Regions from separate parts of the Microbacterium sp. AC145 genome, predicted to be linked through region 2. Evidence: riboswitches for the same ligand, from Rfam matches in the RefSeq annotation. Region 2 holds a riboswitch; the other holds the start of a gene.
The links. A riboswitch is a leader RNA that binds a small molecule or an ion and turns the genes downstream of it on or off. The one in region 2 is predicted to bind thiamine pyrophosphate.
Positions count from the first base shown of each region.

Region 1: another riboswitch for thiamine pyrophosphate. It lies ahead of ACZZZN_RS17495 (ECF transporter S component); the one in region 2 lies ahead of thiM (hydroxyethylthiazole kinase).

Region 1 is NZ_OZ409859.1:3,613,966-3,625,914, forward strand. Features, by position in the region: gene ACZZZN_RS17460 (ATP-binding cassette domain-containing protein) at 1-409, opposite strand, end outside; gene ACZZZN_RS17465 (enoyl-CoA hydratase/isomerase family protein) at 532-1,593, shown strand; gene ACZZZN_RS17470 (GntR family transcriptional regulator) at 1,614-2,063, opposite strand; gene ACZZZN_RS17475 (hypothetical protein) at 2,060-3,121, opposite strand; gene ACZZZN_RS17480 (ABC transporter ATP-binding protein) at 3,388-5,115, shown strand; gene ACZZZN_RS17485 (ABC transporter ATP-binding protein) at 5,112-7,352, shown strand; gene ACZZZN_RS17490 (D-alanyl-D-alanine carboxypeptidase family protein) at 7,436-8,947, opposite strand; TPP riboswitch at 9,030-9,139, shown strand; gene ACZZZN_RS17495 (ECF transporter S component) at 9,133-9,804, shown strand; gene ACZZZN_RS17500 (ABC transporter ATP-binding protein) at 9,801-11,261, shown strand; gene ACZZZN_RS17505 (energy-coupling factor transporter transmembrane component T family protein) at 11,258-11,949, shown strand, end outside.
Region 2 is NZ_OZ409859.1:862,284-874,232, reverse strand. Features, by position in the region: gene argJ (bifunctional glutamate N-acetyltransferase/amino-acid acetyltransferase ArgJ) at 1-711, opposite strand, end outside; gene argC (N-acetyl-gamma-glutamyl-phosphate reductase) at 708-1,760, opposite strand; gene thiD (bifunctional hydroxymethylpyrimidine kinase/phosphomethylpyrimidine kinase) at 2,005-4,155, opposite strand; gene thiM (hydroxyethylthiazole kinase) at 4,152-5,000, opposite strand; TPP riboswitch at 4,991-5,084, opposite strand; gene ACZZZN_RS04240 (NAD-dependent epimerase/dehydratase family protein) at 5,108-6,073, opposite strand; gene pheT (phenylalanine--tRNA ligase subunit beta) at 6,209-8,713, opposite strand; gene pheS (phenylalanine--tRNA ligase subunit alpha) at 8,713-9,753, opposite strand; gene ACZZZN_RS04225 (amino acid ABC transporter permease) at 9,803-10,780, opposite strand; gene ACZZZN_RS04220 (amino acid ABC transporter permease) at 10,777-11,424, opposite strand; gene ACZZZN_RS04215 (glutamate ABC transporter substrate-binding protein) at 11,487-11,949, opposite strand, start outside.

The DNA.
Region 1 (11,949 bases), 2.8 Mb from region 2:
TGCCCAGGGAGAAGCTGCCGATGCGCCCCTCGGCCTCGTCCTCGAGACCCACGAGCGACAGCACCTCAGCCACGCGGGAGAGCGGGATGCCGTTGGCCTTGGCCGCGATCGTCAGCTGGCGGGCCGCAGAGCGGCGCGGCCGGTAGACCGTCTCTTCGAGCACCGAGCCGATCGTTCGCAGGGGGTTGCGCAGCTCCGAGTAGGCGACGCCGCCGATCGTTGCGGTGCCGCTCGTCGCGCGCACCTGGCCGAGCAGGATGCGCAGGCTGGTGGTCTTGCCGGCGCCGTTCGGGCCGAGGAACGCGGTGACCGCTCCCGGTTCGATCCGCGCGGAGAAGTCGGAGACGGCCGTCACCTCATTGAAGCGTTTCGTCACGCGCGTGAACTCGAGCACCTGTCCGTCGGGCATCCGCGACCTCTCCTTGAAAATGGGCAGTTCCGTCTATCCTGCCGGAAAAGCGCCCGGATCGCGCATTTACCTCATCATTCGGCCCCCTCGCAAGACCCGATCGAGCGGGTAGCCTGGCACGCGTGACCGATTCCACCGCCTCGCCCCGTGTCCTCGTGCGCACGGAAGGCGCCCTCGGGCGGCTCACCCTGAACCGCCCCGAGGCGATCAACGCTCTCGACGTCGACATGATCCGCCTGCTCGCCGACACGCTCGATCGGTGGCGCACCGACAGCGACGTGCAGATCGTCGTGATCGACGGCGAGGGCGAGCGCGGCATGTGCGCCGGCGGCGACGTGCGAGCCCTGCATGCGCAGATCGTGGCGGGAAGGTCGGCCGAGACGACCGAGTTCTTCCGGGCCGAGTACGCGCTCAACGCGATGATCGCGGAATACCCCAAGCCGGTCGTCTCGATCGCCGACGGCATCACCATGGGCGGCGGCGTGGGCCTGTCCGGTCACGCGGCCATCCGCATCGTCACCGAGCGCTCGAAGCTCGCGATGCCCGAGACCCGCATCGGCTTCACCCCTGACGTCGGAGGCACCTGGCTGCTCGGCCGTGCTCCCGGCCGGCTGGGGGAGTACTTCGGGCTCACGGGCGGCACGATGAGCGCTGCGGATGCCGTGCTGCTCGGCTTCGCCGATCACGTCGTGCCGTCGGATCGTCTCGATGCTCTGCGAGAGGCTCTCGCGTATCGTGCGGACCCGACCGGGCCCGCGGAGATCGTCCTGCTCTTCGACGAGACGCCGGAACCCTCCACGCTGCCCGCATCGCGCGCCTGGATCGACGAGGCGTTCTCCGCCGACACCGTCATCGACATCGTCTCGCGCCTGCGCGATCGGGACGAGGCGGATGCTGCGGCGACGGCCGATCTGCTCGAAGCACTGGGGCCGACCGGCCTCGCCGTGACTCTCGATGCAGTGCGGGAGGCTCGCGCGCTGCCCGACCTGCGAGCGGCCCTCGAGGGCGAGTACCGCAGGGTCATGTGGTTCGTGACGCAGCATCCCGATCTCGTCGAGGGCATCCGGGCGCAGCTCGTCGACAAGGACCGGAATCCGCGATGGGATCCACCCACTCTGGGAGACCTCGCACCCGACGCCGGGTCGCCGGCGCGCGAGTATGTTCCGGAGCGCCCGCTGTTCTGAGTCAGGGCGCAGCCGCCGCCTCAGCGGGTCTCGGTCTCGGTCTCGGCCTCGGTCTCGGCTTCGGGAGACCCCGATGACGCGGCCGAGGAGCGGGCGACCACACGCAGCACATCGATCACATCCTCGATCGTGCTGCCCGCGTCTTCGGCCGCGGCCACCAGCTCCCTGATCTGGCGGATGACGGCTCGCGGGACGACGCCCGCCGATTCCGCCACCCGAGTGCCCGCCGCAGTGCGGGTCACGACGAGCCCATCGCGCTCCAGCTGTCGGTAGGCGCGGGCTGCCGTGCCCGCGGCGACGCCGAGGTCGCTGGCCGTCTGCCGCACGGTGGGCAGACGTTCGCCCGCTCCCCACTGGCCGGAGACGATGAGGCCGCGGAACTGGCGATAGATGTCGATCGCGGGGCTCGACTCCTCCGTGGGGCTCTGAGCGGCGGCCGGTGGCGTGTTCGGGCGGGGATGGGTGGTCATCGATCGCGCTCCGCGAGTGACAGGATCGGGTCGTCGGCAGTCTGCGATTGCGCCGGGGAGGGTCGTCGATCGGGCGTGCGGATGCCGGTCGCGAAGATGAGCAGAAGGAAGGCGCAGACCTCGATCACGGGTGCCGCCCACCCCGCCATCCCGGCGAACTCCGCATAGCGCCAGGCGACCTCGTAGGTGCCGGTGCCCTCGATCGTCAGCCCGGTCGTCGTGCCGGACTCCGCGATGAAGCGCCAGGCGGCCGCGAGCGACAGCATCGTGGCCGCGGCCACGATGCGGAGGATGCCGGACGCCACGGTCGAGCGCTGCATCCGCTCGGCGCGGAGCGTCTCGGGAGCGATGTAGGGACGCGCGGCGTTGCATCGCAGCGTCGCGATGCCGACGGCGACCAGCGCCACGAGGCTGAGGAGCACCGGGACCCCGTAGGCCCAGCCGAAGAACCAGGGCCGGAGCGGATCGATCGACGCGTTCTGGATCGGCACCTCGAGCCACACGTACCGTCCTTTCGGGTCGGGTGAGGAGGCGAGTCCCGCCGCGAGCGTCGTCAGCAGGAGGGCGAGCGCGGCGACCGCGGCGCCGTAGAGATCGCGGCGCGTTCCGAAGGTCGTCCACGTGCGGCGGCCCGCGAGCGGGACCGGGCGTCGCGGCATCGAGGATCCCCGGATCACGATCATGCCGAGGAGTACGAGGAGCGAGGCGGCACCGGCGAGGATCGTCGCGGCATAGCGCCACCATGAGACCGTGTCGCCGTCGGGCGGCAGCAGCGTGGCCGCGGCGTTCTCCACGACGAGAACGGCGATGACAGCGACTGCGGCGACCCGTACCGCCGCCCTCTCGGGCCGATACCGGTCGCGGACCGTCTCGTCGAGACCGGTCGGGGTCACGCCGCCCGCAACGCCGCCCGCCGCGACGCGGCGTCGAGCGAGAAACCGCCAGATGACCGCCACGAGCGCGGCGACCGCCAGAGAGAAGAGCGGCTGCGAGAGCAGTGCCAGAAGGATCTCCGCCGGTTCGGCGGAGAGCAGAGCGATCAGTCGGTCCATGATCATCGACCCCCATCCAGATGTTTGTACTCAATGTCTAGCACAAGTTGTATCACGATGGTGATACAAAGTGCATCGATGCCCGCCCCGTCAGGGTGAACCGAGTGCAGAAATAGCCGATCACGCCGCGTAATGGTTCGCTGTGAGCGAAGGTCCGCCTCGAGGGGGATCCGAAAGTCGGTGGTTCGTGGCACGCTTGCATTTGCGCGATCGTCGGCCTGCGTCCGCCCGCCGGGAGATCTCCCACTTCATCCTTCCTAGAAAGTCCGCCTGTGCTGGGAAAAATACTCGTCCGCTATCTCACTCGATATAAGTGGCTGCTCCTGGCCGTGCTGGTGTTCCAGTTCGCCAGCGCGATCGCGACCCTCTACCTGCCCCGCCTCAACGAAGACATCATCAACAAGGGCGTCGCGCAGTCCGACACCGACTACATCTGGCGCACCGGCCTACTCATGCTCGCGGTGTCGCTCGGCCAGATCATCGCCTCGATCATCGCGACCTACTTCGCCGCACGGGCGTCGATGGGCGCTGGTCGCGACATCCGTGCCGACGTCTTCGGCAAGGTCAGCGGGTTCTCCGAGCGCGAGGTCTCGCAGTTCGGCGCAGGCTCGCTCATCACCCGCAACACGAACGACGTGCAGCAGGTGCAGATGCTGGCGATGATGGGCGCGACGATGCTCGTCACGGCTCCGCTGCTCGCGATCGGCGGCATCATCTTCGCCGTGCAGACGAACATCGGTCTCAGCTGGCTGATCGCCGTCTCCGTGCCGCTGCTGCTGATCGTCGCAGGTCTCGTCGTGAGCCGCATGGTGCCTCTGTTCCGCAGCTACCAGGGCAAGCTCGACACGGTCAACCGCGTCATGCGCGAGCAGCTCACCGGTGTGCGCGTGGTGCGTGCGTTCGTGCGCGAGCGTATCGAGGAGGAGCGCTTCCGCGAGGCCAACACCGACATCATGGTGGTCGGTCGCAAGGTCGGCTCGCTCTTCGTCCTGCTGTTCCCGCTGTTCATGCTCATCCTCAACGTCACGATCGTGGCCGTCGTCTGGTTCGGCGGCATCGAGGTCAACAGCGGCACGGTGCAGGTGGGCACGATCTTCGCGTTCATGCAGTACATCGGCCAGATCATGGGCGGTGTCATCATGGCCAGCTTCATGGCGATCATGATCCCGCGCGCCGCGGTCTCGGCCGAGCGCATCGGAGAGGTCCTCGACACGACGTCGAGCATGGAGCGTCCTGCGAACGGCGTGACCGACTTCACGACACCCGGATCGGTCGCATTCGACGACGTCGAGTTCACCTACCCCGGGGCCGAATCCCCGGTGCTCACGGGTATCAGCTTCGCCGCTGAGCCCGGCGAGACCGTCGCGATCGTCGGCTCCACGGGTGCAGGCAAGACGACCCTCGTCTCGCTGATCCCGCGTCTGTTCGACGCCACGGGCGGCGCCGTGTTCGTCGGCGGCACCGATGTGCGCGAGGCCGACGTCGAGTCGCTGTGGGCGACCATCGGCCTGGTGCCCCAGCGCCCCTTCCTCTTCACCGGCACCGTGGCATCGAACCTCCGCTACGGACGCGAAGAGGCCACCGACGAAGAACTCTGGCACGCGCTCGAGATCGCCCAGGGCCGCGATTTCGTCGAGGAGATGCCCCAGGGGCTCGAGTCGCGCATCACGCAGGGCGGCACGAACGTCTCGGGCGGTCAGCGTCAGCGCCTGGCGATCGCCCGTGCGATCGTGCGTCAGCCGCAGATCCTCGTCTTCGACGACTCGTTCTCCGCTCTCGACCTCACCACCGACGCTCATCTGAGACAGGCTCTGTGGCGCGAGCTGCCGCACGTCACGAAGATCGTGGTCGCTCAGCGAGTGTCCTCCATCACGGATGCGGATCGCATCGTCGTGCTCGAAGGGGGCACCATGGTCGGCGTCGGCACACACGCAGAACTGCTCGAGACGAGCGAGACCTATCGAGAGATCGTCGAATCGCAGCTGGGGGTGGACGCATGAGCGAGCAGAACACGCCGAAGACCCGCCACGGTCGAGCGGCCGGCACCGCACCCGCCGCCACGGTCGAGCGCGAGCTGACCGACGAGGAGAAGTACGAGGCCGAACTCGCCGAGAAGGCGCGTCAGGACGGCGGCGGCTGGGACAGCGTCGCACCGGGCAAGGCCGACAACTTCGGCAAGAGCTTCAGCCGGATGATCGGCCTGCTCAAGCCGTCGGCGGTGTGGTTCATCCTGGTGTCGATCGCCGGTGCGGTCGGCGTCGTGCTCACGGTCGCCGCGCCGAAGGTGCTCGGTGAGGCGACGAACCTCATCTACAAGGGCTTCATCTCGGTGCAGCTCGGACAGCCGAACGGAGACTTCCCGGGGTTCCCGTCAGGCACATCTCAGGAAGACGTCGTCGCGGCTCTGCGCCAGGGCGGACAGGATGACTTCGCGAACCAGGTCGCAGCCCTCGGCAGCTTCCAGGTCGGCGACGGAGTCGACTTCGAGGCGCTGCGGTGGGTCATCATCGCGGTGCTGGCGATCTACATCGTGGCGGCCTTCCTCAGCTGGATCCAGGGCTACGTCATCAACGTCATCATGGTGCGCACCATGTGGCGCCTGCGCGAGTCGGTCGAGGCGAAGATCAACCGCCTGCCGCTGTCGTACTTCGACAAGGTGCAGCGCGGTGACCTGATCTCGCGTGTGACCAACGACATCGACAACATCACCCAGACCATGCAGCAGTCGCTGTCCGGCGCGATCACCGCCGTGCTCACGGTCGTCGGCGTGCTGGTACTGATGTTCTCGATCTCGTGGCAGCTCGCCCTCGTGGCTCTCGTCGCGCTGCCGCTCATGGGCGTGATCTTCGGCGTCATCGGTCCGCGGTCGCAGAAGGCGTTCGGGATGCAGTGGCGCAAGGTGGGTCGACTGAACGCCCGCGTCGAAGAGGCCTTCTCGGGCCACGCGCTGGTCAAGGTCTTCGGCCGAGAGCAGGATGCCCTCGACAAGTTCAAGGACGAGAACGAGGAGCTGTTCCAGGCGAGTTTCCGGGCGCAGTTCCTCTCCGGCATCATCATGCCGGCGATGACCTTCGTCGGAAGCCTCACCTATGTGGGCATCGCCGTGCTCGGCGGTCTCATGGTCGCCAGCGGGCAGTTGCGTCTCGGTGACGTGCAGGCGTTCATCCAGTACTCGCAGCAGTTCACGCAGCCGCTGTCGGAGCTGGGCGGCATGGCCGCGGTCGTGCAGTCCGGAACCGCGTCGGCCGAGCGCGTGTTCGAGCTGCTCGACACCGAGGAGCAGGAGGCCGATGCCTCTGACGCTCCGAAGCTGGCAGGCGGTCAGGGTGTCGTCGAGTTCGAGAACGTCGCGTTCTCGTATACGCCGGAACGACCGCTCATCACCGACCTCTCGTTCCAGGTCGAGCCGGGGCAGACGGTCGCGATCGTCGGACCGACGGGCGCGGGCAAGACGACGCTCGTCAACCTGATCATGCGGTTCTACGAGCTGAACGGCGGGCGCATCCTGCTCGACGGTCAGGACATCTCGAAGATCACGCGCGACGAGCTGCGTTCGCGCACGGGCATGGTCCTGCAGGATCCGTGGCTGTTCGCCGGGAGCATCCGCGAGAACATCCGGTACGGCCGCTCCACGGCGACCGACGACGAGGTGCTCGAGGCCGCGAAGGCGACGTATGTCGACCGCTTCGTGCACGCGCTGCCCGAGGGGTACGACACCGTGCTCGACGAGGACGCGTCGAACGTGTCGGCGGGCGAGCGCCAGCTGATCACGATCGCCCGCGCGTTCGTGGCGCAGCCGTCGATCCTGATCCTCGACGAGGCCACGTCTGCGGTCGACACCCGCACCGAGCTGCTGCTGCAGAACGCGATGGCGGCGCTCCGTCAGGGGCGCACGTCGTTCGTGATCGCGCACCGCCTCTCGACGATCCGCGACGCCGATCTGATCCTCGTGATGGAGCATGGCGACATCGTCGAGAAGGGCACGCATGACGAGCTGATCGGCGCGCAGGGCGCCTACTGGCGTCTCTACCAGTCGCAGTTCGAGCAGGCCGCGACCGACATCGACGCCGAAGACGCGCTCACAGGATCGACCCCCGTGATGGTCAGCGGCGACGCCGAGGATGCCGCGACCGCAGCCCAGGTCGGTGCCGCCGTCGGGGCATCCGCGCCCGCTGCGGCCGCCTCCGAAGCGCAGGCAGTCGTGGAACGCCCCCAGTCAGACGGCTCGCAGGCCTGACATCGCGAGACCGCGTCCACAACGGCGCCTCGCCCTCTCACGGGGGTGGGGCGCCGTTCTGCGTGCGGACTGCGGATTGCGCGTCAGCGCTGGGCGTCAGACAGGCCGAAGAGCTCGAGCGGATGCGTCAGGCGCCACCACGGACTCGGGCCATCGACGTCATCGGAGAGAACCAGGGGGGTCGTCGCCGTGTTCAGGGGGCCGACGCTCGTGAGCGTGCCGACCTGATCGCCCGATTCGCGGTCTTCGCCGAGCTCGAACGACGGCGTCACCTCGGCGGCGGCGCCGTTCCAGAGCACGACCTCGGCATCGTCGTCCGTCACGATGTCGACCGCCGCGCCCCAGATCGTCGACACCGTGCCCACGACGGTGCCCTTCGCGAGCACCGGGGCCTGCGCGTCGAGCGCGGTCTCCACCTGCGCGAACAGCGCGCGGGTCTCGGCGAGACGCTGTTCGTCGTCGATCTGACCGAGCACGCTCGCGAAGACGTGCACGGTGGTGTCGTCGACGGTGATGTCCTTCGCGGTCAGCAGATTCCAGCTGTCGCCGAGGGTGCCCGTCTTGACGCCGACGACGCCGGCGTCTGCGAGCATCCCGTTCGTGTTCACGACCGTGCCCGCACCGGGCAGCTCGACAGCCGGAGTCGCGACGATCTCGGCGAACACCGGATTCTGCATCGCGATCTCCGCCAGCGCGATGAGCGACTGCGGGCTCGCCGTGTTGCGGTCGTCGAACCCCGACGGGGTCACGATGGTGATGTCACCGAGACCGCGATCGCTCAACCAGGTCTCGGCCGCATCGGCGAAGGCCGCGTTCGACCCCCAGATCTCCTGTGCGAGCCGGTCGATGTAGTTGTTCGCCGAGCCGAGGAGTGTCCCCTGCAGCAGCTGATACTCGGTCAGCACCCCGCCCACGGGTACGTCGAGCGCCGACTGGTCGAGCCGTCGATACTCCCAGTACTCGAGATTGTCGGCGCCTGTGAAGGAGTACTCCGGGCCCTGCTCGCCGACCGCGAGCGGCAGGCGATCGAGCACCATCAGGCTCGAGACGACCTTCGTGATGCTCGCGATCGCGGCAGGGTCGGCAGTCGACGCGGTGGTGCCGAGGCCGGTGATGCCCACGGCAGCGCTTCCCTGCGCGGGCCACAGCGTGTCGGCGGGTGCCGCCGCGACCGCTGTCGTCTGAATCGCCTGCACGGTCGGTTCGACCTCGTGCAGCGGCCACAGCAGGGTCGACCCCGCGTATGCGCCGACGAGCCCGACCACGAGCGCCAGGGGCACGAGAACTGCGGGTGTCGCGATGCGAGGGCGCAGATGGGCGTCACGCAGCAGGGCTGCTCCGCCCACGGCACGATCGGTGTCATCGTCGAGAGCGGCCGTGGCCGACTGCTGACCGATCGCGACCGGATCGATCCAGGTGAGAGCGGTCGCCCCCCGCCCGGTCTCGGCCCACCGGGCATCCGGCTCGTCGTCGGACGGAGCATCCGATGCGGCACCGAAGGCCTCATCGAGGTCGTCGTCCTGACGATCTGCGTCGACGGGCGCGTCGGGAACGGGCGCGTCGGGAGTGGCCTCGGTGGAGTCTGGAGCGGTCACCTCCTCACGGTACCGAATCACAGGCGGGATTCCGGGCGCTGCAACAGGAGACCGCGTGAGTGTCGGCACTGGGTAAGATCGGGAGGACAACCACGGGAGTCCGGCGAGCCGGGCTGAGAGGGAGCGAATCGCGCTTCGACCGTCGAACCTGATCTGGGTCATGCCAGCGCAGGGAGGAGCATTCAATGAGCACATCCATGTACGGACCCGGCAACGGATCGGCATCCGCAGCGGCAGCATCCACGACCTCCGCGTCGAGGGGCCTGGGTCGTCCCGATCTCTGGCGCTGGCGCGTCGTCGACATCGTGGTCGCCAGCGTCATCGCCGTCGCCTGCGCCGTGATCTTCCTGCTGTGGAACGTCGGCTACGAGCTTCCGAGTACGTTCCTGACGCCGCTCCTCCCCGGTGTGCAGGGCCTGCTCGCCGGTCCCTGGCTCATCGCCGGCGTGCTGGGTGGACTCATCATCCGCAAGCCCGGTGCGGCGCTCTACACCGAGCTCGTCGCCGCCATCATCTCGGCGCTGGTCGGCAACGCCTGGGGGCCTCTCACGATCGTGTCCGGACTCGTGCAGGGCCTCGGCGCCGAGCTGATCTTCCTCCTCTTCCTCTACGGCGTCTGGCGTCTGCCCGTCGCGATGCTCGCGGGAGCGGGCGCGGGCCTCGCGTGCGGCATCAACGACCGCATCCTCTGGTATGCCGGCGCCGACACGCTCTTCACGACCGTCTACATCGCCTCGACCACCATCTCCGGTGCCGTGATCGCGGGCCTCGGAGCCTGGCTCATCGCTCGAGGTCTCGCGGCGACGGGAGCGCTGAGCAGGTTCGCCGCCGGGCGCGAGGTCACCGCACGAGTGTGACCGCGGTCACGAGCGCCGCCGCCCTCGAAGCCCGCGGGTGGGGGTGGCGGTACGCGACGCGGCTGCGGTGGGCCGTACGCGAGGTCGATCTGCGCATCGAGCCGGGGGAGCGGGTGCTGCTGCTCGGCGCATCGGGCTCGGGCAAATCGACCCTGTTGCAGGGCTTCGGCGGAGTCCTCGGCGGGGCCGACGAGGGGGAGACCCACGGCGCGCTGCTCGTCGACGGCATCCCGCCGACCGATGCGCGCGGTCGAGTCGGCATGGTTCTGCAAGACCCCGACACGCAGACGATCCTCGCCCGAGTGGGCGACGACGTGGCCTTCGGCTGCGAGAACCTCGGTGTGCCGCGGGAGGAGATCTGGCAGCGCGTGCGGCACGCACTGGATGCCGTCGAGCTCGACGTCGCCCTCGACCGTTCGACAGCCGCGCTGTCGGGCGGACAGAAGCAGCGGCTGGCGCTCGCTGGGGTGCTCGCGATGCGACCCGGCGCGATCCTGCTCGACGAGCCCACGGCCAACCTCGATCCGCAGGGGGTGGCCGATGTGCGGGATGCCGTGGCGGCGGCGCTCGACGCGACCGGTGCCACACTCGTCGTGATCGAGCACCGCATCGACATCTGGCTGCCTCTGGTGACGCGGGTCATCGTGCTGGGCGCAGACCCCGAGGGCACGATCGTGCTGGCGGACGGCACGCCCGAGCAGGTGCTCGGTGCGCGGGGGGCCGAGCTCGCGGCATCCGGTGTGTGGGTTCCGGGCCACCCGCCCGCCGCGCCGCCCGCACCCACTCAGCGACCAGGCGAGATCCTCATCGAGACCCGGGGGCTGGCCGTCGCGCGACGCAGGGGCCTCGCGGTCGCCGGCCCGTTCGACCTCGACGTGCGGGCGGGCGAGGTGCTCGGAGTCACCGGCGCGAACGGGGCGGGCAAGTCGACGCTCGGGCTCACTCTCGCTGGGCTCATCCCCGCCGAAAGCGGTGCGGTGACGGCGCTCCCCGCGCTGGCTGCGGGCGAGAAGGCCGATCCGTTCCGCTGGTCGTCGCGCGCGCTGCTCACCCGCATCGCCACCGTGCTGCAGACGCCCGAGCACCAGCTGCTCGCGAAGACCGTGCGCGAGGAGCTGTCGGTCGGCCCGCGGGCACTGCGCCTCGGCCCGGACGAGATCGAGGCGCGCGTCGACGATCTGATGGAGAGGCTGCGGCTGACGGCATTGGCAGACGCCAACCCCTACACGCTCTCGGGCGGCGAGAAGAGGCGGCTCACGGTCGCCGCAGCCCTCGCCACCCGTCCCCGGATGCTGGTGCTCGACGAACCCACCTTCGGCCAGGACGCCACCACCTGGGCCGAGCTGGTCGGGCTCATCGCGCGAGTGCGCGACGAGGGCACCGCCGTCGTCGCGATCAGTCACGACGAGGCCGTGCTCGACGCGCTGCACGCCCGCCGCATCGAGGTCGGGCGATGATCGATCCGCTCACCGCCCGCGTCGAACGATCGGGACCGATCGCGCCACGCTCGGCGCTGGCGAAGCTCGCCGCGGCGCTGCTCATCGCGCTTCCGCTCGTGCTGTCGATCGACGTCGTGTCGGCATCCGTCGCACTGCTGCTCGAGATCCCGCTGCTGCTGCTCGCCGGTCTCCGCGCGAAGGAGTTCTGGGTCCGGACCGCCGTGCTGTGGATCGCCGCGCCACTCGGCGCCGTGACGATCGCGCTCTACGGCGTGACGAGCGGCACGATCCATTTCGAGTGGTTCGTCATCCGCATCAGCGACGGATCGCTCGCGCTCGCCGCGGCGACGGCGGTGCGCGTGCTGGCGATCGGTCTGCCGGCCGTGGTGCTGTTCGTCACCGTGGATCCCACCGACCTCGCCGACGGTCTGGCGCAGCGGGTGCGGCTGCCTGCACGATTCGTCGTCGGCGCGCTCGCGGGCATGCGGATGCTGGGACTCCTCACCGAGGACTGGCGAGCCCTGGCACTGGCCAGGCGGGCACGCGGTGTCGCCGATCAGGGGCGGATCCGTCGGGCGTTCGGCATGGCGTTCGCGTTGTTCGTGCTCGCGATCCGTCGCGGATCCTCCCTCGCCACGGCGATGGAGGCGCGGGGGTTCGGCGGACGCGGACCACGGTCGTGGGCCAGGGAATCGGTGTGGGATCG
Region 2 (11,949 bases):
ATCCGGCGCGATCCCGGAGGCGCCGTTGGCGAGCAGCGTGACCTGGTCGTTGGTCGACATGCAGCCGTCGGAGTCGAGACGGTCGAACGTGGTGCCGGTCGCGAAGCGCAGCGCGGCATCGGCCTCGAGCGGCTCGAGCACGGCATCCGTCGTGATGACGACGAGCATGGTCGCGAGCCCGGGGGCGAGCATGCCCGCACCCTTCGCCATGCCTCCGATCGTCCAGCCCTCGCGGCTTACGACCGCGGTCTTCGAGACGCTGTCGGTGGTCATGATGGCCTCGGCCGCACCCTCGCCGCCGTCTGTCGACAGTTCGGCGATGGCCTGCTCGGTGCCCGCGAGCACCTTGCCGCGGAAGACCTCGTCACCGACGCCGATGAGACCGGTCGAGCAGATGAGCACGTCGCCGGCGCTGACGCCGAGGAGCTCGGCGGCCTTCTCGGCGGTCTGGTGCGTGGTCTGGAAGCCGAAGCTGCCGGTGAAGCAGTTCGCTCCCCCCGAGTTCAACACGACCGCCTCGACCACGCGATCGGCGACTGCCTGCTGCGACCAGATGATCGGGTTGGCCTTGGCACGGTTGCTGGTGAAGACCGCGGCACCGACCTTGCGGGGGCCACGGTTGACGACGACGGCGACGTCGGGTTTGCCGGTCGACTTGAGGCCGGCGGCGACTCCGGCCGCCTCGAATCCTGCGGGGGCGGTGACGCTCACGGCGCGACTCCGTTCACTGAGAGGGCGCGGGACTCGGGCAGCCCCAGCGCGAGGTTCATGGACTGGATGGCAGCGCCTGCGGTGCCCTTGACGAGATTGTCGACCGCGGTCACCACGGTCACTCTGTTCGCCGCGCGATCGATCGCGAGACCGATCAGGGCGGTGTTCGCACCCACCACGTCGGCCGTGCGTGGGAACTGACCGGCCGGCAGGAGCTGCACGAAGGTCTCGTCGCCGTAGGCGTCTTCCCACGCCGCACGGATCTCCGCGTCGCTGACGTCGCCGACGATCGGTGCGGTCGACGTGGCGAGGATCCCCCGCGACATCGGCACGAGCACGGGTGTGAAGGAGATGCGGATGCCGTCGGGCGCGGTCCCGGACGCCGCGGCGAGCGCCTGGCGGATCTCGGGGATGTGCCGATGGGTGCCGCCGACCGCGTAGGGGTTGGCGCTGCCCAGGATCTCGCTCGCGAGCAGGTTCGTCTTGAGGCTCTTACCCGCCCCCGAAGGACCGACCGCGAGAACGGAGACGATGTCCCCCGCGTCGATCACTCCTGCGGCGACGCCGGGTGCGAGACTCAGGCTCACGGTCGAGGCGTTGCAGCCCGGGGCAGCGATCCGTGTCGCGCCGCGCAGTGTCTCCCGCTGCTTGACGCCGCCCACCAGCAGCTCGGGCACGCCATAGGTCCATGGCTCGTGGAAGTCGCCGCCGTAGAAAGAATCCCAGGAATCCTGCGACGTCAGTCGATGGTCGGCTCCGGCATCGATCACCAGCGGGGTGTCGCCGAGCGCGTCCGTGTACTGACCGGATTGCCCGTGCGGCAGAGCGAGGAAGACGATGTCGTGACCTGCGAGTGTCTCGGGCGTCGTGTCCTGCAGGGTGAGGTGTGCGAGCGACCGCAGGTGCGGCTGATGCTGCACGAGCGGCTGACCGGCATTCGAGTGCGCCGTGACGGTGCGGATCTCGATGTCGGGATGCGACGCGAGGAGGCGCAGGATCTCGCCGCCCGCATAGCCGGATGCGCCGGAGACGGCGACGGAGTACGTCATGCTTCTACCTTAACGGTCATGCCCCGCATCGAACTCGGGGCGCAGTGTCGGGAACCGGGGCGGCGACACCGGCACTCGACCGCCGTGCGTGAGCAGGCAGAAGCGCAGGGTCGCCTAGAGTCGGCGGCCGCTGCGGCGTCGGCGCACGGCGATGACGCTCGGAGCGAGCGTCAGAGTTGCGGTGGCGGCCGAAGGCATGCCGCGACGATAGCGCGCTCGTCGCGGCATGCGCAAATCCGCTCCGTCACGCAGAGGCGGCAGAGGGCAACGGTGCGGCGAAGAAGGCGAGCTCGTGGGCACTCGACACCTCGAACGCTCTGAGCATCCGAGCCCGTATGGCCGGGGAGGCGGTCGCCGCTGCGGCCGAGGCAAGGGCGATCGCCTGATCAGTGGCGTCCTCGAACGCCGGGTCCGCGTAGGTGGCGAGCCAGGAGGCGTACGGATGCCGGGGATCCCGCGCATAGTCGCCGAAATCCCCGGCGTGCAGGCGCTGCCCGAGGTCGGTGTAGAGCCAGAAGCACGGCAGCACCGCCGCGACGAGTTCGGCGTAGTCACCGCCGAACGCCACGGAGCGCAGGTGGTCGAGGTAGGCGACGGTCGCCGGAGCGGGAGCGACCGAGAACATCGCCGCATCCACGCCCTCCCCCGGAGTCAGCCACGACGCATGCAGCTCGAGCTCGCCGATGATCGCCCCCTCGGCCGAGCGCGCCCAGAACGCCTGCTCGTGCGGCGTGGGAGCGAGGCGTGAGGCTTCGGCGAGCACACGGGCGTACTCGCGGAGGTACAGCGCGTCCTGCGCGAGGTAGAACAGGAACGGCTCCCGAGCGAGAGTGCCGTCGGCCAGTCCGCGGATGAAGGGGAGGTCGTCGATCCCCGCCCTCACGTCGGCTGTGTGCGCCCACCACGCGGCCCGGATCTGCTCCGGCGTCGGTCTCGTCTCGAGCCCACCGCGCTCCCACAGCCCTGCGAAATGGCTGACCGGTCCGTGGCCGCGTCCGACGTGCAGTGGCTCGCTCTCGCGCAGTGACTCGCGAAGCCACGCCCGAGTCGAGGCGACGGCGTCGACGGCCGTCTCGCCACGAGCGAGGCGAGTGGCCAGCGCGGACGAGAGCGAGCACCCGGTGCCGTGGGTGTTCGCGGTGCGGATCCGACTGCCCTGGTACTCCCGCCGCACTCCCCCGGCGGCGTCCACGAGCGCATCGGGGACGTCCTCTCCGGCGAGGTGACCGCCCTTGACGAGAACTGCCACCCCGATCGCCGTCGACAGATCCCCCGCTGCGGCGAGCGCATCGTCCCACCCCGAGATCGTCCGCCCGGCCAGCACGGCGAGCTCACCGAGATTGGGCGTCACGACGTGTGCACGCCGAAGGAGCTCGCGCAACGCCGCCTCGGCATCCTGATCGAGCAGCCTGTCGCCGCTGGTGGCGACCATGACCGGATCGAGCACGACGATGGGCGGCTGAACCGCATCGAGCCAGTCGGCGACCGTGCGGATGACGTCGGCGTTCGCGAGCATCCCGATCTTGACCGCGTCGATGACGATGTCGTCGGAGATCGCGTCGAGCTGCTCGCGCAAGAAGGTCGCAGGCGGCACGTGAACACCCTGCACACCGGTGGTGTTCTGAGCGGTCAGCGCGGTGAGCGCCGCCATGCCGTAACCGCCGTTCGCGGCGATCGACTTGAGATCGGCCTGGATGCCCGCTCCACCGGACGGGTCGCTCCCGGCGATGCTGAGCACGCGCGGCGTTCCGGCCGCGCGCCAACGACGCACGAATATCGCTGCGGTCTCGGCCGGGTCCGCGGCCGCGCACAGCGCCGAGACCACGGCGAGCCCGGCCGCCCCCGCAGTCCGCAGCCGCTCGGTGTCGTCGATCGCCACGCCTCCGATCGCCACGCACGGGAGCGTGGTCGTCTCGACGAGTGCTCGGAATCCCTCGACGCCGAGGGCCGGCGGATGGTCGGGCTTGGTGCTGGTGGGGCGGATGACGCCGACGCCCAGGTAGTCGACCGTGCCGGGCGGCAGCGCGCGCACGGCCTCGAAGTGCTCTCGACTGTTCGCCGTGAGGCCGATGAGCGCCTCGACGCCCAGAGCCTCTCGCGCGCGCAGCACCGAGGCATCCCCCTGCCCGAGATGCACGCCGTCGACCCGCGCGCCCTGCTCACGCGCGGCGAGGGCAGCGTCCAGCCGGTCGTTCACGACCAGCAGCGCTCGACCGTCGATCACGCGGGAGAGCTCGACGAGCTGCGCCGTGATCTCGGCATCCGTCGCCGTCTTATCCCGCAGCTGCACGATCCGCACTCCCCCGTCGACGGCACGGCGGACGGTCTCGACCACACCGCGTTCCCCGCAGAGATCCGGGTCGGTGACCAGGTACAGCGAGAGGTCCGCGATCACAGCGCACGCTCCTCGACGCGGGCCGCAGCGGCGAGGTCGTGCGGCTGCACCGACGCGAGCGCATCGAGAAGCTCGACCGCGAAGCTGCCGGGACCCGAGGCCCGTGCGGCGGCGCGCTCCGCGGCGATCGTGTACACCAGGCTCGCCGCCGCGACGGCGGTCAGCGGATCGGTCCCGGCCGTGCGGGCGGTCCCGAGGAAGGCTGCCATGACGGCGCCCAGTGCACACCCTCCGCCGGTGACCCTGGTGAGGAGTTCGTCGCCGTTCGCGACCCGTACGACGCGCCGCCCGTCGGTGATCAGGTCCACGGGGCCCGAGACGGCGACGACCGAGCCGTGACGGGCCGCGAGTGCCAGAGCGGCGTCGGAGGCGGCATCCGTGGTGTCGGTGGCATCGACCCCGCGCCCTCCGGCGGTGACCCCTGCGAGTGCGAGGATCTCGGAGGCGTTGCCGCGGATCGCCGTGGGGCGCGACACGACGAGATCGTCCGCGAGCGCCGTGCGCACGGGCAGCGACCCGATCGCGACCGGATCGAGCACCCAGGGAGTGCCTGCCGCGGTGGCACCGGCGACGGCTTCGAGACTCGCGGCCCGCTGCTCGGGCGTCGGAGTCCCGAGGTTGATCAGCACTCCGGACGCGACGCCCGCGAAGAGACCCGCCTCGTCGACGATGTCGACCATCGCGGGCGCTGCCCCGAGAGCGAGCAGCACGTTGGCCGTGAAGCCCGTGACGACGGTGTTGGTGATGCAGTGGGTCAGCGGTGGTGACTCACGGAGCGCGGACAGCAGCTCGGCGGCCGAGGCCACCAGGGTCGATTCGGATTCTGGACGCAGACGATCGCTCAATGCGACATCCCTTCGCTAGTACGAACTAGATCAGGTTCGACGGGTCTGTTCTCAGCCGCGGATGCGGCACCCCGTGTCACTGCTCGCAGTCTAGCGACGACCGTCTCTCAGCCGAGCAGCTGAAGCAGCGCGAGTTCGTCGGCGCGGGTCAGACCCGCTCGACGGTCACGATCGACGCCTCGGTCCTGTTCGTCCAGCACGACGCTCGCGACGATGTCGTCGAGCGTTCGCAGCGCGCCCCCTGCGTTGCGGTAGCGCGCGTTGGCACGAGTCATGAAGCCGGTCATCTCAGCGGGCAGCCAGAGGGGCAGCGAGCGCTCCCCCGCCCAGTACGCGACGCCGTTCTCGACCAGCCACGCGTCGTCGGCCGTCACCGTGTCGCCGCGGTGCCCGACGCTCCGCCGGACGGTCGCGAGAACCTCGTCGAAAGGGTATCGGTCGCCGATCGCGTCGATCACGCCGGTCGCAGACGTCGTGACGATGAACTCCGCCAGATCGTCGACGTCGATCACCTGCACGCTGCGCCCCTCGGTGCGCGGGAGCAGCACGCGAGCATCCTCTGCGCGCAGAAAGGCCGCCGCCCAGTAGCCGAATCGATCGCTCGGGTCTCCGCCGCCGACGATCAACCCCGGTCGCACGATCAGCGCTCGGTCACCGAGCGTGCGCACCGCATGCTCCGCGGCCACCTTCTGCGCACCGTAGTCATACTCGTCACCCGGTCGCGCCGGCGCATGCAGAGGAGCCGTCTCGTCGGCGCCGATCGTCGCATCGTCGGAATACACCGACACCGACGAGACGAAGGTCCATCGAGCGGCCCTCGCGCCGAGCGCGGCCACCGCTGCCTCGACGTGCCCGGAGTTCGATGAGACATCGATCACGTGATCCCAGTCGCGCTCCGCCACCGCGTCGTAGGCGCGCGGATCATCACGATCAGACAGCACCAGGCTGGCGCCCTCGGGCGAGGGGCGTTCGCCGCGCGCGAGGCACATCACGGTGGCACCGTTCAGCAACATCCTGCGAGCGATACGTCCCGACAACCAGCCCGTTCCGCCGAGGATCAACACATCAGTCATGCGCCCATGCCATCAGCATCGGCGTGAAACGGGAAGGCGTTCCGCTTACGGCGGAGGAGGGCCTCCCCGGGACGGTCCAGAACTCGCGTCCGCGAACCGCATCCCAGCCCGGGATGCGGCTCGCGTGCGGGTGGATCAGTCGCGCAGTGTCGCGCCGAAGCGCTCCGCGGCGACGGCGACTCCGGCAAGCTTCGCCGCGGTGGCCTCCGCCGCGGTGAGCGTGCGATCATCGGCACGGAATCGAAGCGCGAAGGTGAGGCTCTTCTCGCCGTCTGCGACGCCCTCACCGCGATAGTCGTCGACCAGACGGACGGCCTCGAGCAGCGCGCCGGATCCCTCCTCGAGAGCGGCGCGGACGTCGCCCGCGGGCACATCGGCGCCGAGCACCAGCGACACGTCCTGCGTGGCCGCCGGGAACGTCGACAGCGATGCGGCGACCGCACGCTGACCGGCCAGCGCGAGGATGCCGTCGAGGTCGACCTCGATCACCGTGGCGCGACCGGGCAGGTCCGCACCGGCTGCGACGTCAGGATGCAGTTCGCCGAGGTACCCGACCTCGACCTCGCCGACGCTGAGCACACCGGTGCGTCCCGGATGCAGTGCAGAGCGCTCCCCCTGTGCGATATCGATGTCGACGCCCGCGGCCGCTCCGATCACACGCACCGCGTCGAGCGCCTCGGAGAGTCCGGAAGGCTCGGCGTCACGGCCAGGCTGACGGGAGCTCACATTTCCCGTCAGCAGCGCCGCGACGTGGCGGTTCTGCGGCGGGATCGACGCGTTCAGCTCGGCGAGAGTCTCATCGGACGGTCGGACGCCGAGCGGAGGGACATCGTCGGTGCCGTACTCGACCCCGGGCTCCGGCAGGAAGACCACTCCGGTCTCGAACAGCGCCAGATCGGTGAGCCCTCGCGAGATGTTGCGGTGCGCGATCTGCAGCAGACCCGGGATCAGCGAGCGACGGAGGAAAGGCGCGGATCCGTCGAGCGCGTTGGCGAGGCGGATGCTCGGCAGGTGCTCGCCCGATGCCGAACCATGACGATCGTTCTCAGCCTCGGTCGTGAACGGGAAGGACGGCGTCTCGACGAAGCCGGCGGCTGCGAGAGCGTTCGCGACGCGGCGGCGCCCCTGCTGGTGCGGCGTCAGACCGCGCCCTGACGGCGGGGTCGGCAGCACCGAGGGGATGCGGTCGAGTCCGTGGATGCGGGCGACCTCCTCGGCGAGCGACCACCTGTCGGTGAGGTCGGGACGCCAGGTCGGCGGGATCACGGTCCAGCCGGCATCCGTCTCCGCGACATCGGCTCCGATCATCGTGAGCGCGCTCTCGATCTCGGCGTCCGTGTAATCGACGCCGATGAGTCCCTGGACGAAGCCGCTCGGCAGCTCGATGTCGGCGACGAAGACTTCGGTGAACAGCGCACCACCCTCGTCGGTGAGTGCGCCGCCTGCGAGCTCGACCATCAGGTCGGCCGCGCGACGCGCCGCGACGAAGGGGATGAGCGGGTCGACGCCACGCTCGAACCGCTTGGACGCCTCGCTGGGAAGCTTGTGACGGCGAGCGGTGCGGGCGATCGTCACGGGATCGAATGTCGCCGCCTCGATCAGCACGTTCCTCGTCGTCTCGCTCATCTCGGTCGTGCCGCCGCCCATGACACCGGCGAGGCCGATCGGACCCGAGTCGTCGGTGATGAGCAGGTCCTCGACGTGGAGCGTGCGCTCCTGTCCGTCGAGGGTCGTCATCTTCTCTCCGGGAGTCGCCCGTCGCACCGTGATGCCGCCGGTGAGCCGGTCGAGGTCGTATCCGTGCAGCGGCTGCCCGAGTTCGAGCATCACATAGTTCGTGATGTCGATCAGGATGCCGAGCGAGCGCATGCCGGCGAGCGAGAGTCGTGCGATCATCCACGGCGGGGTCGGACGCGCGGGATCGACCCCGCGCACGACGCGGGTGACGAACTCGCTCGCGCCAATCCGGCCACGGACGGGTGCTGAGTCGTCGACGATCGCCGTGTGGCCGGATCCGGGCTGCAGTTCGGCGAAGTCGCGCTCGGCGGGGTCACGGAAGGTCGCGCCCGTGGCGTGCGAGTACTCGCGAGCCACGCCGCGCAGCGAGAACGCGTAGCCGCGGTCGGGCGTGACGTTGATCTCGACGGCCACGTCGTCGAGGCCGAGCAGGGCGATCGCGTCGGTTCCCACGGGGGCGTCGATCCCCAGCTGCGACAGGACCAGGATGCCGTTGTGCTCGTCGCCGAGACCGAGTTCACGCGCAGAGGCGATCATGCCGTCGGACACGTGCCCATAGGTCTTGCGGGCCGCGATCGGGAAGGGTCCGGGCAGCACGGCACCGGGCAGAGTGACGACGACCTTGTCGCCCACGACGAAGTTGTGGGCACCGCAGACGATGCCGCGGACACCCCCATGCTCCTCGCCGACGTCGACCTGGCACCAGTTGATGGTCTTGCCGTTCGACTGGGGCTCCGGCTCGAGGGAGACGACCTGGCCCACCACTACGGGACCTTCGACCTCGAAGCCGTGGAGGTCCTCCTCCTCGAAGCCGACGGAGACCATCGCCTCGAAGACGTCTTCGGGCGACGCGTCGGCCGCCAGATCCACGTATTCACGCAACCACGAAAGCGGGACGCGCATCACACCACCATCCCGTACTGCTCGCTGAATCGGACATCGCCCTCGGCCATGTCGCGCATGTCCTGGACATCGCTGCGGAACATGAGCGCGCGCTCGACGCCCATGCCGAAGGCGAACCCGCTGTAGACATCGGGGTCGATGCCCGCTGCCCGCAGGACGTTGGGGTTGACCATGCCGCAGCCACCCCACTCGATCCAGCGCGCGCCGCCCTTGAAGGTCGGGTGCCACAGGTCGAGTTCGGCCGACGGCTCGGTGAAGGGGAAGAAGTTCGTGCGGAAACGCGTCTTCGCCTCGGGCCCGAAGAGCTGACGGGCGACATGGTCGAGGGTGCCCTTGAGGTGCGCCATCGAGATGCCCTTGTCGATCACCAGTCCCTCGAACTGTGTGAACACCGGCAGGTGCGTGGCGTCGAACTCATCGGTGCGATAGACGCGCCCCGGGCAGAGCACGTAGATCGGAAGCTCGCGGTCGAGCATGGAGCGCACCTGGACGGGGCTCGTGTGCGTGCGCATCACGAGGTGGCGTGATGCCGGGTCGACGTAGAAGGTGTCCTGCTCCTGACGAGCGGGGTGATCGACGTCGAAGTTCAACGCGTCGAAGTTGAACCACTCGTGCTCGAGCTCGGGCCCCTCGGCGATCTCCCACCCCATGCCGACGAAGATGTCGGAGATCTGCTCGCTGAGCAGGGTGAGCGGATGCCGGGCGCCGACGCGCGTGCGGGACGGGACAGCGGTGATGTCGACACGCTCGGCTTCGAGGCGGGCTTCGACCTCCGCTGCAGCGAGTTCAGCCTCTTTGGTCGCCAGCGCCTTGGTCACCTGACCGCGACCCTGCCCGACCAGCTTGCCGAAGGCCGCTTTGTTCTCGGGCGCCACCTGACGCATCGACGCGTTGAGGACCGCCAACGGCGATCCCTCCGCAACATGCGCGGCGCGGGCCGTCTTCAACTCAGCGGTGTCGCGTGCCGCGGCGATGGCGTCGAGCGCCGCAGCGACAGCGGCTTCGACCGCTTCGGGGGTGATTTCGAGTGACTCAGACACGAGAAAGGAGTCTACCGGCGCGAGGCTGTCGCCCCGCGCCGGTCAGACATCAGTTCGTGCCCGATCCGTCTCCGCCGCCGGTGCCACCCGCGCCGGTGCCGTCCGCGAGGCCACCGCCTCCGATACCGCCGCTGAGACCGCTACCGCCGCGCTGCAGGGTGATGAGCTCGGTGTCGGTGCCGTCGCCGTGCTGGCGGGGGTCCCCGGCGCCGCGGATCGCCTGGACCTTGGGCGAGCGCCTCGTGCTGATCTCGACGTAGCGCGCGATCCCCGAGAGGATCAGGCACATGATGATGTAGATGCCGCCGATCACGAACGCCGACTGCAGCACCGGGCGTCCCTGCTGCGAGGTGAGCTGCTTCGCGAAGTAGAGCAGCTCGGGGTACGTGATGATGAACCCGAGCGCGGTGTCCTTGAGGGTGACGACGAGCTGCGCCACGATCACGGGAAGCATCGCTCTGATCGCCTGCGGCAGCAGGATCAGGCTCATCACTCCGCTCTTGCGCAGACCGATCGCGTAGCCCGCCTCCTTCTGACCGCGGGGCAGCGATTCGACGCCGGCGCGCAGCACCTCGGCGAGCACGGAACCGTTGTAGGCCATCAGCGCGAGGACGACGGCCCAGTACGGATCCATCTTGACCCCGATGACCGGCAGACCGTAGTACAGCAGCATCATCAGCACCAGCACCGGAACGGCACGGAAGACCTCGGTGATGACCGTCACGGGAACCCGCACCCAGGCGTGGTCCGACAGGCGGCCGATCGCGAGGACGAACCCGACGATCAGGCTGAGCAGACCGGCTGCCGCGAACGCGGCGAGAGTGCGCCCGAGCGCCTCGAGGATCTGCTCCCAGACGGCGCTGAAGGTGAACACGTACCACCGAGAGGCGTCGAACTGGCCGCTCTCGTAGAACCGGTAGCCGATGAATCCGAGCAGAAGGAGCACCACGACGACCGTCCCCACACCGAGGAATCGGTTGCGCAGGATCGCCTTGGGGCCGGGGACGTCGTACAGGACGGAAGTCATCGCGCGATCCTCCACTTGTTCTCGAGATATCGCTGCAGCCAGCTGAGCAGCAGGACCAGGGCGACGAAGATGGCGGCCACCCACAGCAGGACCACGAGGGCGTTCTCCCCGCGCTCGCTGAGGTAGGAGCGGATGGCGCCGAGCTCGAGGATCGAGAAGCCTGCGGCGACGGTGGTGTTCTTGAGCAACGCGATGAACACGCTCATCATCGGCGGCACGACCGATCGGAACGCCTGTGGAAGCACGACGAGGGTCATCACCTGGCCGAACGGCAGCCCGATGGCACGGGCCGCCTCGGCCTGTCCGACCGGGACCGTGTTGATGCCGGCCCGGAGGACTTCAGCGACATAGGTGGCCGTGTAGATGCCGATCGCGAGGATGCCGAGCACCGTGGTGCTCAACTTCGGCATCCCGAGCTGGGGGTAACCGAAGATGAAGAAGAAGAAGACGAGGGTCAGCGGGGTGTTGCGGATCAGGTTGACGTAGACCGTGCCCACGCCGCGGGCGATGGGGATGGGCGAGACGCGCATGGCCCCGACGATGATCCCGATGACGAGCGCGAGCACCGCGCCGCCGAAGAAGATCATCAGGGTGTTCCCGAGCGCTCTTCCCCAGAGATCGGTGTTGCCGAAGATGACGTCCACGCCGCCCTCCCCTTCATGGTGTGAGGAGGGGGCGGCTCGGATGGGCCGCCCCCTCGGGTAGATCAGTCGACTGCGGGCTGGCTGACTTCGATGCCCGACGATCCGAGGTTCGCGTCGAAGATCGCCTGCCAGATGTCACCGCCGTCGGTGAACAGCGTGTTGATGTGCTCCTGCAGCGCGGCGTCGTCCTTCGCGAGGCCGACGCCATAGCGCTCCTCCGTGAAGGGCTCTCCGACGACCATGAGGTTGTCGGGGTCCTGAGCTGCGTAGCCGATCAGGATCGCCTGGTCGGTGGTGACCGCCTGGACCTCACCCGAGAGCAGCGCCTCGACACAGGCCGAGTAGAGGTCGAATTCCTTGGTGGGAACCTCCGGGTAGTTGGTCCGGATGTTCTGGATCGGTGTTGAGCCGGTGGCCGAGCACACCGTGGTGTCGGGGCCGAGGTCGGCCTCGCTCTCGATCTCGCTGTCGGTGCCCACGAGCAGTCCCTGACCCGTGATGAAGTACGGGCCGGCGAACGCGATC